3 regions of the Vibrio sp. TAP-3B genome follow, and region 2 is predicted to be linked to each of the others. Evidence: predicted binding sites of a transcription regulator. Region 2 holds the regulator's gene; each other region holds the start of a gene.
What was found. Region 2 encodes PurR, which represses purine synthesis genes. Its sites were predicted from a motif close to TNANGNAAACGTTTNCNTNA; they were not measured.

Region 1: purE (5-(carboxyamino)imidazole ribonucleotide mutase) is a predicted target of PurR. The motif match lies at 2,353-2,372, and genes of this name have one in related genera.
Region 3: AC3D28_RS05090 (phosphoribosylaminoimidazolesuccinocarboxamide synthase) is a predicted target of PurR. The motif match lies at 2,588-2,607, and genes of this name have one in related genera.

The regions. Positions count from the first base shown of each region.
Region 1 covers NZ_CM173495.1:2,452,566-2,457,216, forward strand. The annotation lists gene AC3D28_RS11570 (DNA topoisomerase family protein) at 29-598, shown strand; gene AC3D28_RS11575 (5-(carboxyamino)imidazole ribonucleotide synthase) at 671-1,792, opposite strand; gene purE (5-(carboxyamino)imidazole ribonucleotide mutase) at 1,797-2,282, opposite strand; gene tsaC (L-threonylcarbamoyladenylate synthase type 1 TsaC) at 2,482-3,039, shown strand; gene hemF (oxygen-dependent coproporphyrinogen oxidase) at 3,087-4,004, shown strand; gene aroE (shikimate dehydrogenase) at 4,092-4,651, shown strand, end outside.
Region 2 covers NZ_CM173495.1:574,110-578,760, reverse strand. The annotation lists gene torD (molecular chaperone TorD) at 1-584, shown strand, start outside; gene purR (HTH-type transcriptional repressor PurR) at 1,045-2,049, shown strand; cyclic di-GMP riboswitch class I at 2,337-2,426, shown strand; gene AC3D28_RS02790 (TfoX/Sxy family DNA transformation protein) at 2,543-3,133, shown strand; gene AC3D28_RS02785 (TVP38/TMEM64 family protein) at 3,244-3,936, shown strand; gene AC3D28_RS02780 (putative signal transducing protein) at 3,936-4,256, shown strand; gene AC3D28_RS02775 (alpha/beta fold hydrolase) at 4,292-4,651, opposite strand, start outside.
Region 3 covers NZ_CM173495.1:1,078,515-1,083,165, reverse strand. The annotation lists gene AC3D28_RS05100 (phospholipase A) at 1-564, shown strand, start outside; gene AC3D28_RS05095 (transporter) at 800-1,177, shown strand; gene AC3D28_RS05090 (phosphoribosylaminoimidazolesuccinocarboxamide synthase) at 1,369-2,472, opposite strand; gene AC3D28_RS05085 (SulA-like leucine-rich domain-containing protein) at 2,680-3,072, opposite strand; gene AC3D28_RS05080 (hypothetical protein) at 3,425-3,607, opposite strand; gene AC3D28_RS05075 (J domain-containing protein) at 3,785-4,651, opposite strand, start outside.

The DNA of each region.
Region 1 (4,651 bases), 1.2 Mb from region 2:
TTGGTGTGCCTTTCATTAAACGGTGACTATGAGTAGTAAAATCGACAACAATCTGTTCCCTGCCCATGAACATGCCTTGGAGCATCAACTGTGCCCTAAATGCGGTGCAGAGTTGATGGTCAAACACGGTAAACACGGTCCATTTCTCGGCTGTAGCCATTACCCCAGCTGTGATTACATTAAAGCATTGCACAACAACGATGGTCACATCGTCAAAGAACTGGGTGTTCCGTGCCCAGATTGTGGTAACGAGTTAGTGTTACGCCAAGGTCGATATGGAATGTTTGTCGGCTGTAGTCATTATCCTGCTTGTCATCACATCGAGTCGATTAATCAGCCTGAACCAGAAAAGCAACCCGAGCCTCAGCATGCTTGCCCAGAATGTGGTCAAGGACAGCTCGTTGAGCGTAAAACGCGTTTCGGTAAAACATTTTATGCTTGTGATAACTACCCTAAATGCAAGTTTGCAGTGAACCTACCGCCGGTCAAAGGCCGCTGCCCAGAGTGTGATTTTGCTTTGCTGGTTAAGAAGAAGCTTGGGAGAGGTGTGAAGTTACAATGCGCCAATCGCAAGTGTCAGCATGCGCAAGTTCAGTAAACGTACGTACGAATTAAAAAGGGTCGCATCATGCGGCCCTTTGTTGTTTGTGTGGCTAGGTTTTAAGTGTGATTACTTGGCGAACTCATGCACAGCAGGAAAGGTGTTCTGATCCAGAACGTCCGCTAGCGCGCATAGTCTACGATGCAGCTCGCCAGGGTAGTCACCACACACGTTGATATGACCCATCTTACGCCCAGCCCGTTTCTCTTTGCCATACCAGTGGATATGGCAACCGTGCATGGCTAAAAGTGCTTTTGGCAACGTATCTTCGCCCAAAATATTAATCATTGAGGTTTCGCGAACCAACTTAGTGCTACCAAGTGGCATGCCACATACCGCGCGCAGGTGGTTTTCAAACTGACAGGTTTCCGCACCTTGCTGTGTCCAGTGAGCGGAGTTGTGCACACGTGGAGCAATCTCATTCACTAACAGCGTGCCATCGACATCAAAGAACTCGAGCGCCAATACGCCAACGTAGTTTAGATTATCTGCGATGGCCGTGAACATCTGCTTGGCTTGAGCTTGAAGCTCTGGTGCATCAATAGCGGTAGATAAGCTCAACACGCCATTGGTGTGGATGTTTTCTGCCAGTGGGTAAACCTCAATACTACCATCTTTACCGCGTGCGCCGACTAACGATACTTCACGCGTAAAGGGCACAAACACTTCCGCGACGATGACTTGATTTGGTGTGGCTGCGATGCACTCGGCCATTTCTGTCCAGATAGCATCCACTTGAGCAGTTTGTTTCAAACGCCATTGGCCTTTGCCATCGTAACCGCCTAATGCACTTTTCAGTACCATTGGCATGCCGACATGTTCAATGGCGCGCTCAAAATCTTCACGTTTTTCAATCACGTAGTATTTTGCGTTACGTACGCCAGCCTTATCGAGTAGGGCTTTTTCAAGGCGGCGGTCACCGCCTGCTTTGATCGCTTCGGCACTAGGAAGGAATTTTCCACTTGCTTCACTGGTGTCGAGTACATCGTGGGGGATGTGTTCGAATTCTGCGGTGATCATATCCACTTGTTCAATCGCATTGTCCAAGCCATGGCCAAGTACGTGTTGAGTAAGAGGGTGGACGATATTCCCGCTGCCCACATCGTAAGCGGAGATTTGGATATTTAGTGGCGCACCAGCCAGAGACATCATACGGGCCAATTGACCCGCACCAAGAACCAATACATGCATCTGATTAATCCTCTGCTGGGTTTGGGTTCGCCAGTACGGTTTCCGTTTGTTTGTTACGGAACGCTTCGACTTTCTCCATGATGTTTTCATCATGCGTACCTAGAATTTGTGCGGCTAGAATACCTGCATTTGCGGCGCCGGCTTCGCCAATCGCTAGCGTACCAACCGCGATGCCTTTTGGCATTTGTACGATAGAAAGTAGCGAATCTAGCCCTTTTAACGCGCGAGACTGAACGGGCACCCCAAGCACTGGAACACTCGTAAACGCTGCGGCCATCCCTGGTAGATGAGCCGCGCCGCCCGCGCCCGCGATGATTACTTTAATACCACGCTCTTTTGCACTGCTGGCATAGTCTGCCAATAATTGAGGAGTTCGGTGAGCTGACACCACTTTTGTTTCGTACGACACGCCAAACTGATCCAACATGTCTGCTGCTAGTTTCATGGTTGGCCAATCTGACTTAGAACCCATGATGATACCGACTTTCATCTCACACTCCTTTAAGCTGCAAAAATTAGATGAGCTATAAAATTGTGCGCATTATACGGGGATTTTTATCTCAAGCAAACGTTTGCCTTTGTCGTGGACGCTATTGATACATTTTATAAACAAATTGCTTTAGTCTCTGAGAATGAATGTTTGTACACTAACGTGTAAATGTAAAAGTCAGATAATCAGGAAATCATTGGTGGATAACTTTGAACAGGTGCTGAGTGCGCTACAACAAGGCGAAGTGATAGCCTATCCAACAGAAGGGGTTTTTGGTGTCGGATGCGATCCAGATAACCCAGAAGCAATCCAAAAACTGCTGGAGCTGAAGCAGCGTCCGGTCGAAAAGGGACTGATTCTTATCGCTGCGAGTTATGAGCAGTTATTACCTTACATTGATGAATCTCAATTGACACAAGAGCAGCTAGATAACGTTCATGCAACTTGGCCGGGTCCGTACACGTGGATTATGCCAGCAAGTGATAAAGTATCGAGTTGGGTTTCAGGGCAGTTTGATTCGATTGCTGTGCGTGTGACCGACCATTCTTTAGTACAAAATATGTGTAATGCATTCGGAAAGCCGTTAACCTCTACCAGCGCGAATCTTTCCGGCTTGCCACCGTGTATGACCACGGAAGAAGTCAAAGAGCAATTGGGTGACAAGCTGGTGGCCATTCTTCGTGGTGAAACCAGCGGCCGTGATAAACCCAGCGAGATTCGTGACGCCAAAACTTCACAAATATTAAGACAGGGCTAACCCTGCTTGCCAGCAATCAATAGGTATCACGTAATAGGTAATAACGTATGTCAGCAATCGATAAGTACGCCGTAAAGCAGTTCCTGATGTCGCTTCAGGATTCCATTTGTCAGCAGTTAGAACAAGAAGATGGAAAGGCCGTCTTTGTCGAAGATGCATGGCAGCGTGAACCGGGCGAGCGCCTTGGTGGCGGTGGGCGTTCACGTGTTCTGCGTGATGGTCACATTTTTGAACAGGGTGGAGTGAACTTTTCTCACGTTGAAGGGAAAGAAATGCCAGCGTCAGCAACGGCTCACCGTCCCGAGCTTGCAGGACGACGCTTTGAAGCGATGGGGGTCTCTTTAGTGATTCACCCTAAAAATCCTTATGTACCGACTTCTCATGCCAATGTGCGCTTCTTTATTGCTGAGAAAGAGGGCGAAGCACCAATATGGTGGTTTGGTGGTGGTTTTGACCTGACACCTTTCTACCCTTTCGAAGAAGACTGCCAGTCTTGGCACAATACGGCGAAAGCCATCTGTGCTCCATTTGGTGATGACGTGTATGCCGAACACAAAGCATGGTGTGATAAGTACTTCTTCTTGCCACATCGCAACGAAACACGCGGTGTGGGTGGTTTGTTCTTCGATGATTTGAATCATTGGGAATTCGATAAGTGTTTTGATTACATCAAAGCGGTGGGCGAAGGTTTCTGCCTCGCTTATCTGCCCATCGTCGCTCGTCGCAAAGATATTGAATATGGCGAACGTGAGCGTGACTTCCAGCTGTATCGTCGTGGCCGCTATGTTGAGTTTAACTTAGTGTACGATCGTGGCACCTTATTTGGTTTGCAAAGTGGCGGGCGCACGGAGTCGATTCTGATGTCGATGCCGCCATTAGCACGCTGGGAATATAGTTACCAACCTGCACTGGGCACTCCTGAAGCCGAGCTTTACGAGCAATACCTAAAACCACGTGAGTGGTAAGTGTGGAATCTCCTTTTCTATATAGATAGATAGTGATAGGGTCATTTGTAATCAGATGGCTCTGTTTTTCTCTATAAAGGTAAAGAAATGACCCGGCAAATCGATCGCTATGCTGTGTTTGGTAATCCGATTGGGCACAGTAAGTCGCCATTCATCCAGACACTCTTTGCTCGGCAAACCAATCAATCACTGATCTATACCGCAGAAACGGCACCTATTGATGGCTTTATTGAAGCCGCAAAGACGTTTTTTGCTGACGGCGGCAAAGGATGTAACGTGACCTTGCCTTTTAAAGAAGACGCCTATCTATTTGCCAATCGTTTGACCGAACGTGCTCAACTGGCCGGGGCTGTGAATACACTTAAAAAGCTGGATGATGGTGAAATAATCGGTGATAACACAGATGGTGCTGGCTTAGTACAAGATTTAGTGCAGCACCAAGTGGTTTTAGAAGGTGCCCGTATTCTGATCATCGGGGCTGGTGGTGCCGCTCGTGGCGTGGTCAAGCCATTGCTCGATCAAACACCAACATCATTAACCATCACCAATCGCACTTTTGCTAAAGCGGAAGGACTAGCAGAGTTGTTTTCAGCTTATGGTCCTGTCAAAGCAAAAGAGATGAGTGCCATTACTGAAGCGTACGATCT
Region 2 (4,651 bases):
TCGCCAAAGAATTAACAAACAAAGAATTGAAAACTTACCACAGTGTTGAAATTCGCGGTTTTTTAGCGGGTTTAGGTGAAAATGAATCCCTTAAACCTGCCGTTGACAGCCTTGTTAACGCATTGAATCGCCTACAAGATCGTCAAGACGCACAACTAGAGCTTGCCGCAGACTTTTGCGAACTGTTCTTAAAGACGGAAAAATACGGCGCCCTCCCTTACGCTTCAATGTACATTGGTGAATCAGGCTTACTCAATGACAAACCAGCGGAAGAGATGGAAAAATTAATGAGTGAATTTGGCGTTCAGGTTGATGTTAACCTCAAAGAACCAGCCGATCACTTAGCCGTTGAGCTCGACTTTTTAGGCAACATGATCATCCGCTCTAATGAACTAGAACAAGACAAACATATGGAAAAAGCGTTTGTTCAACAAAACTGCTTCATTCAACAACAGTTGATGTCTTGGCTGCCACAATTTGGACAAAAATGTAAGCAGCTCGATGAATTCGGTTTCTACTCAAGTGTTGCGCAACTATTAATTGCATTTTGTAAACTGGACAGCACTTACCTTCTTGGTGAATAATCGCCGCCTGTTTTAAGAAGCCCTCAAATCGGGCTTCCCATATTCGCAATGACTTCAAGATGCTTGGTAGATTATTCGTTTGCTTTTAATCTAACGCAAAGACACCCGGTTACTTAGCAGTCATAATGTGACTTCAAATACACAAAACACTGGTTGAAAGCATTGCTAGTCAGCCCACATAGAGCTAAAATGTGAGCGCAAACGATTAAATATGATTTATATGTAAACCGCTAAAATATAGCGGTTTTTGTGTTTTCTTAATGGGCTGATGACGATTTATCACCATATAGAAAAAAATAGAACTCATCGACCAGTTGCTACACACTTTTTTGCCGCTCTTAGGATAACCTCTGCCAAACACACTCAACATGAGCGTTTATAACGCTAAGTGTGAAAACGATTCTGGTATTGAGACACTCCATCACGGCATTTTTAAGTAGCTCGATACAGGACACCATTTATGGCCACTATAAAAGACGTTGCTCGCTTAGCCGGCGTTTCTACGACTACTGTTTCTCACGTTATTAACAAGACACGTTTCGTTGCCGAAACAACTCAAGAAAAAGTAATGAAAGCCGTTGATGAGCTTAACTACGCACCTAGCGCGGTTGCTCGCAGCTTAAAATGCAACTCAACGCGCACTATTGGCATGTTAGTGACTCAGTCCACCAACCTATTTTTCTCTGAAGTAATTGACGGTGTTGAGAGCTACTGTTACCGCCAGGGTTACACTCTGATCTTATGTAATACAGGTGGCATTTACGAGAAACAGCGCGACTACATCCGCATGCTAGCCGAGAAACGTGTAGATGGTATCTTAGTGATGTGTTCTGACCTGACGGAAGAGCTAAAACAGATGTTAGACCGTCATGCTGATATTCCTAAGGTCGTAATGGACTGGGGTCCAGAAAGCTCTCAAGCTGATAAGATTATGGATAATTCAGAAGAAGGTGGCTACATTGCAACCAAACACCTGATTGACAACGGCCATACGGATATCGCTTGTCTAAGTGGTCATTTTGAAAAACTCGCGTGTCAGGAGCGCATTGCTGGTTTTCGCCGCGCAATGACAGAAGCAAAGTTACCCATAAACGAAGATTGGATTCTAGAGGGCAACTTTGAGTGTGATACCGCCGTGTTGGTTGCAGAACAAATAACGGCAATGGACAAGCGTCCAACAGCCGTTTTCTGTTTCAACGATACTATGGCGCTGGGCCTTATGAGTCGTTTACAACAAAATGGCATTAAAGTACCTGATGATGTATCTGTCATTGGTTATGACAATATTGAATTGGCGGAGTACTTTTCACCACCACTTACGACTATTCACCAACCGAAGCGTCGTGTAGGTAAAAATGCATTCGAAATTTTACTTGAACGAATCAAAGATAAAGAACATGAGAAACGTGTTTTCGAAATGCAACCTGAGCTTGTCATTCGAAATACCGTGAAAAAACTGAACTGATATTAGCTTTAATATATAAAACTGGATCCAAGCGCTCTTACGAGCGCTTGTTTTTTAATAAAAAATAACATTTACAACACATTTTCTTGCTTATAAAATCGTTAATAGTAGGATAACTTGCTGTTTTATTTGGATGTGACTCAGTCTTGCCCTTCTTATTCTTTTAGAGTAAAACTTCTTCTTGAATATGCACAAATATGCACTAACTCACATTTTTACTGAACCAACATCACACTTTCAAGCGTAAAGTGTGATGTTAATTCAATATACAAAGTATGATCCAACTGTCACGCACAGGGCAAACCATCCGAAAGGATGGGACGCAAAGCCTCCGGCCTGAACCATCGTATACGATGGAAGGTAGCGGGGTTACCGATGGCAAATATGCATATAATGAGTTCACCCTTTATTGACATTGTGTCTGCATGTATTTGCTAACCTCTCGGACCTGATTTTTGGTGGCGTAATATTAATTACACCGAGATAACACATCATGGATAAACCGATACTCAAAGACTCTATGAAGCTATTTGAGGCACTTGGTACGATCAAGTCGCGCTCAATGTTTGGTGGCTTTGGTCTTTTCGCCGATGATACGATGTTCGCACTAGTTGTGAATAATCAACTTCATATACGAGCTGACCAAAAGACTTCATCTGATTTCGAGAAACAAGGGCTAAAACCATACGTTTATAAAAAGCGTGGTTTTCCAGTCGTAACTAAGTACTACGCGATTTCCAGCGACTTATGGAGATCAAACGACCACTTAGTTGAAGTAGCAAAGCAATCCTTAGAAAATGCAAAAATGGAAAAAAAGCAACAAGCGACAAGTAAACCTAACCGCTTGAAAGACTTGCCTAATTTGCGACTAGCTACTGAAAGAATGCTTAAGAAAGCTGGCATCGAATCGGTAGAAAAGCTAGAAGAAGAAGGTGCGCTTAATGCCTACAAAGCGATAATAGACACACACTCCGCCGCTGTGAGCATTGAGCTCCTCTGGGCACTAGAAGGTGCTATAAACGGCACTCATTGGAGTGTAGTTCCTCAAACTCGTCGAGACGAGTTGATTAGCGACCTTCAATAGAAATAAATCGCTAACCATAGAGTAAACCGCAGATAACACTGCGGTTTTTTTGTGAAATTTTTTCGGACTAAAATCTGTCTTATAAAGCATACCCAAGTGGAGCAAAAAATATGAATAAGAAACTGATTTTAGGTCTTACCCTATTAGCGCTAATCATCTTTTTAGGTGTGAACTTCAGTCAATACCTAACCCTAGAAAATGCTAAGGCACAACAACAACTACTGACCGCTTACATCGACCAAAACTTCGTGTTTTCTGCGGCAGTTTACTTCTTCGCTTACATCCTCATTACAGCATTTTCCATTCCTGGTGCAACAGTTGTCACTTTGCTTGGTGCGGCTCTCTTTGGGTTTTGGGCAAGTTTATTACTGGTTTCTTTTGCCAGCACAATGGGGGCGACCATTGCATTTCTAAGTAGTCGTTACTTATTGCATGATTGGGTTCAAATCAAATTTGGAGGAAAGCTCACTGCTATTAATCAAGGCGTTAAAAAGGACGGTGCGTTTTATCTATTTTCTCTTCGCTTAATCCCTGTATTCCCTTTTTTCTTGATTAATCTGCTAATGGGATTAACGCCAATGTCAGTCGGCCGGTTCTATCTGACGAGCCAAATTGGCATGCTGCCAGGAACGGCCGTTTACTTAAATGCAGGCACTCAATTAGCCACGATTGAAACGTTATCTGGCATCATCTCTCCCGCTGTCTTAGTGTCATTCGCATTATTGGGACTATTTCCAATTATCGCTAAATGGATTATGAATAAGGTAAGACCAATACCCAACCAACAAAATGGAAGCTCTTAATGAAGATATTTATCGCTAAGAACCCTGCAGAAGCACATATTGTATGTGAATTGCTAAAAAGCGAAAAAATCTCCTGCGAAGTTCGGGGAGAAGGTATTTTCGGTCTAAAAGGAGAATTGCCATTTAGTGATGATACGGACCCTTATGTTTGGTTACTTGCTCCTGAACAAAAGTTAAAAGCAATCGCAATTGTGGAAGCATACCAAAAACAATCACGCCGACATGAATACCCTGATTGGCAATGCCCTAAGTGTTTAGAAGTGAATGAAGGGCAATTTGGCGCCTGTTGGCAATGTGGGCATCAAATAGGAGAACCTTAGCACTCTCTCCTGCTCTCTCGTTTCATAATTTAACTCTACACCGCCAAGCTTTGCTGCTTGATAAATGCGATTGAGTACTGATTGAAGTCTTCAGGGCGTTCAACATTGCAAACATGTCCGCAATTTGGAATTTCACGTAAGACACTAAACTTATGCGCCGCAACCATCTCTTTCACGGGTTGAATGAACATATAGTCCCGTTCTCCCATTAAATAGAGAGTGGGGATTAGCAGTTCTCTATCTTTAAAGTATTTCATTAGCGGGTTGACATCTGCAGCCAAAATAAACCAGCGTTTAAACTCTTTTTGACAAAGCTTCTTAGCCTCACGGATGAAAAGGTGTCGAGATTCACGCTGGTTTCGCTGCGGCATAACGATATAGGCAAACAACCTGTA
Region 3 (4,651 bases), 500 kb from region 2:
TCTATCCCATTTTATCGATTTAACTCGGCTACTGCGTTGGTCGGGTCCTATACTCAAAAATCGATTTGGCAACTTGGAAACTCTGATATTTCCTCTCCATTTAGAGAGACCAACTACAAGCCACAAGTTTTCTTAGCACATCAATCGAACATGCTTTTGTTCAATCACTTGGAGACTGGTTATAAGCACGAATCTAATGGCCAATCGAGTTTGCTATCTCGCAGTTGGGATCGATTATATATTGCCGCAGAACGATTTTCTGGGCCCGTTGAATATGGTGCTCACGCGTGGTGGGTGATCTCGACAGAAAATGATGATATGGAAAACTACTACGCGCCGTACGAGTTATGGGCAAAAGTGTATACCGGCGCTGGCGTTTTTAATACTCGAGGATTCTATAACTTTGCGGACGATAAGGGTGGAGTAGAACTGGGTTATACTTTTTACTTCAATGATATTCTTGGCGTATATCTTCAGGGTTATCATGGTTACGGTGAAACACTGATTGACTATGATCATTCACAGACTCGAGTTGGTCTTGGTATTAAGTTGGTGAATCTATAAGAATTTCATATTGTTCATGTCGCTTAGATGCTTTTTTTAGTTTGCCGACTGAAATATTAATCAATTGAATGCTTATATAGCAAAGCTGTACATTACTTGTTACAAGTCTGGTTTTGATATTTCCTTTTGCATATAAATTAAGGAATAAAAGACGAATGTTTTATATCCCATTGCTATATCAAAATAGTTGAACGATATTTGATATATCTCATTTTCGAGTGTCGGGGGGCATAGAATGGTTCAGCAAGGTAAGGCTTGTATTGAGTTCGATTACACTAGTTTTTTAGGGGCAACTGGCAGTAAGAAGTGGACCTTCTTAGAAGCGTTTGCCACTATCGCTCCCATTTTTGGTTTGATGTGGAAACACAACCTCGCAGAGGTAAGCCTACCTGAAGATCGCCTTTGGGATGCCGCATTAAAATCGATGTCTTCTCGTCAGAGCGATGAGTCTAATTTAGTTCGCTTGATGCAGTTAGCAAAACATGAAGGAATACATGAGTTACGTATTGTGATGCCATATGCGTTAGACATAAAACAGATAGAGTACATAGAGTCTCGAAGTCAATCAAAAGTAGAAGCGACGGAGCAAGATGTACTTAATATTAAATTCTGAACGCGGTCTTCTTAGCACTTACAAAAATTAAACTCTTGCAACAAATAAAACGCCCTACATGAAGGGCGTTTTTTTGTGTTCGGATGTCCTGTTCTTAAGGAGAAAACACGTGCCAGAATGAGACCAATAAAAAGTCCGCTTGAATGCGGACTGTTCTGGTTAGGCTACTACTGTTCAAATATCAGAGGTCGTTAGTCTATCAACCCATACTCTTTGCTCAGAATTTCAATAATTTCAGCTTTTGGGTTTTCACTTAAATGTATGGGTTTGCCCGTAATTTTCTCAGCGATACCGATGTAGGTCTTCGAAATATCCATCAAAGACTCAATAGGTAAAGCGTTGTCACGAGCAAGCGTTTCACGTTCCGGCATACGCTCTTTATTCAGCAGAATATCTGGGTCAGGGAAGTGGTTAAGGAGAAACTGACGGAAACCTTCTTTCGAGTTCTCAACAATATTTCCAGCTTGATACTCTTTCGCATCCCAAATACGAGAAGAGTCTGGTGTGCCCACTTCATCCATGTATATCAGCTTTTCATTGCCCGCCGCATCATGAACATATCCGAACTCGAATTTAGTGTCGACGAAAATTTGGTCAATTGCTTTTAGTGCGTTACTGATAACGTTAAAGCCTTCTTTTAATAGCTTTTCGTATTGCGCTATGTCTTTTGCACTTGAGAAGTTAAAGGCTTCGAAGTTGTCGACGATGTTTTGACGAGTAATATTCACGTCATCCGCTTCTGGCACATCAGGAATACCTTTTAGAATCCCTTTGGTGGATGGCGTCATCAACAGCTCTGGAAGTGCTTTGTCTTTTTCCAAACCCTCTGGAAGTTGAATGCCGCAGAAATCGCGTGCACCGTTGGCGTAAGCTCGCCACATTGAGCCTGTGATGTATTGACGACAAATCGCTTCAATTTTGACCGGTTTGGCTTTTTGTACGATCCAGACGAATGGGTGAGGGATATCCAGAATGTGGCTATCGGCTAGTCCGTTATCTTTAAATAGTTTGAACCAGTGATTAGAAATCGCATTCAGAGCAGCCCCTTTGCCCGGGACGCCTTTAAGACCGCCTTCTGCATGCCAAATACAATCGAAAGCAGATATGCGGTCACTGATTACCATGATTGCTAGAGGCGCATCTGGAGCAACATCGTATCCTTTTTCTTTGATTAGTCGGGCACTGTCTTTTTCAGTTAACCAATAAACTGAGCGAACTTTTCCGCTATGAACGGGTTTTTGTGTACGAATTGGCAGGTCATCATTGACGGCAAGTACTTGATTAGCAAGGCTCATTGAGACATTCCTATTATCTTAATCAAACGTCATAAAGAGAAGATACTCAGTGAAAGTATGCACTGAATAAAGCGAATGAGGGCATCATACCAGAACTATTTTTACTCGCCAGAGAAAAAGCAAACGTTTGCCTTTGTTTGGCAAGATAAAAACGCCTCCTTAAAGCTTAGAGAAGGAGGCGATGGAGGGGGGATAACGTCGATCTTATTAATGGTACTTATTAACTCTGCCTTCGACGAAAAAGACTTCGCATTGATAACGCTGAGCAATATCGCGAAGCATTGACTGATTCATCAGTGCAATTTTGGTTGATGCGACAACGGCGCTCGCATTACCAGATTGAATGGCTTTAATAACGATTTCGACTTCAGAAAAATGTTGTGAAGGCTTAATTTGAATAATATTTCTACAGCAAATGCTAGAGGCTGCAAGTTGATCAAAGTCAGGGCGAGGACACTCCGCAGTAAACATAATCCATTGTTTCTGTTGTGATAGATCGGCCAGCTTAGAAAGAAACTGATCCGAAACCGCCATCGGTTGAGTTGTTTGCGCCAATACGTTGTGACGAGAGTATGTATGAGATTGACTATGTAACTGCATCTTACTGTTCCTTTATACATGCTGTATGCTTGTACAGTAGTTTGTTTTTGATGGCTGATCAACAGTTTTTCTCAAATTATTTGTCGGTTTTATCTATAAAAATAAATTAAATTTTATTTAAGTTTATGAATTTATTGGGTTTAATTATTTTTTTAATATGTATGACAAAGATTAGAAATGTGAAGTGATTAGGATCTTAATGTGTTTTATACAGGTGCTTACTAAGTTGTATACAGTGTGTTTTTTAGTGGGGGTAAGAATAATGGGTGGAGTAGTAGAGTTCGCAAAGAAGATCAAAAAGCGCCTTTAAAAAAGGCGCTTTTGAAAATCAGTTCCGTTGATTCAGTCTTGCTTAACTTGCACGTTGCATGCGTTTGCGCATTTGCAATTCGCCTTGATTAAATAGGCATACGTCGATTTTTGCCATGTCGTAACAAGTTTTACATGAATGATGGTGTTTACCATCTAGATAATCGTGACGAATGACAAGACTCGGTTTTTTACACCAATCACAGGTGCCTTCTTCAGTGAACATTGATTTTCTCCCCACCTAGATTATTTAGCGTTGTTAGGTGTTATTTTTCGCCGAGTATTATGGCATAAAAAAGAGACTCAAGTTAAATGTCTGTTAATTTATTTGAGAGGGAGATCGATTGCGGACCTTTGTTTTACTGAGGTAAGAATAAAGCTGTCATTAGGTTGATGCTGGTTTTTACGATTGTGTAACATTTTGTGAGATAAGCTTAAAGGCTTGATTTAATCGTTTCATTTCTTCTTCACTTCCTCTAGCGTCAGGATGGTACAGCTTAGAGAGCTGTCGGTAACGTAGCTTAATTGCTGATATGCCAGGAATGGTTTGAGGTGTGTAGCCAAACATAGCGCATGCAATCGCCAGTTTATGATTGTCGGTATGAGTCTGGATTTTCCTAAACTCTTTGAAAACTTTCTCTAGTTGTCGCTTAAGTTGTTTATTGGTGAACTCCAACTCGTTGACCTTTGAATTAAGTTGTTGAATAAGGTTTGCTTCTTGGGTTTCGCGCGTCTTTCTGTGTTGTTGATGTGTTTTGAATCCAACTAAGCTGACGGTTGCAATGAATACTATCGCTCCAAACCATATTAACCATTGTGACACTGATGAGTTTTGGTCAGAACGTGTCGTTACCGTGCGCTTTCCTTGTGGTAAGAATTCCGCCTGTCTATCTAGCGCTTCTATTTCTGACACTTGCTTGGCCCGCAGTTGATTGAAACGCTGCTCCAAGTATTGATTATAGGCTTCTTCGGCTTTGGGGTTTTGAACCGCAGCGAGTTGATACCAAGCTTCCACTAATTGAGATGTTGTGACCCTGTCTTTATTATGCCGCACAAACTCGGCAAGGAGAAAACCACGATCAGTGGGATCATTTAGTGCGATGGATGCTAGCCAATAAAGTGCTCGGGTGTCGTCGATAGGGCCATTTTGGGCTTGAGAAAAGTCTCGGGCGAGTTGTTTTTGTGCAGGGATATAATTCTGGCTAGCGGATTGCTCTAACCAATAACGAATATCTGAGGGAACTGAGTTTGTCGATGCTGCTAATTGTTG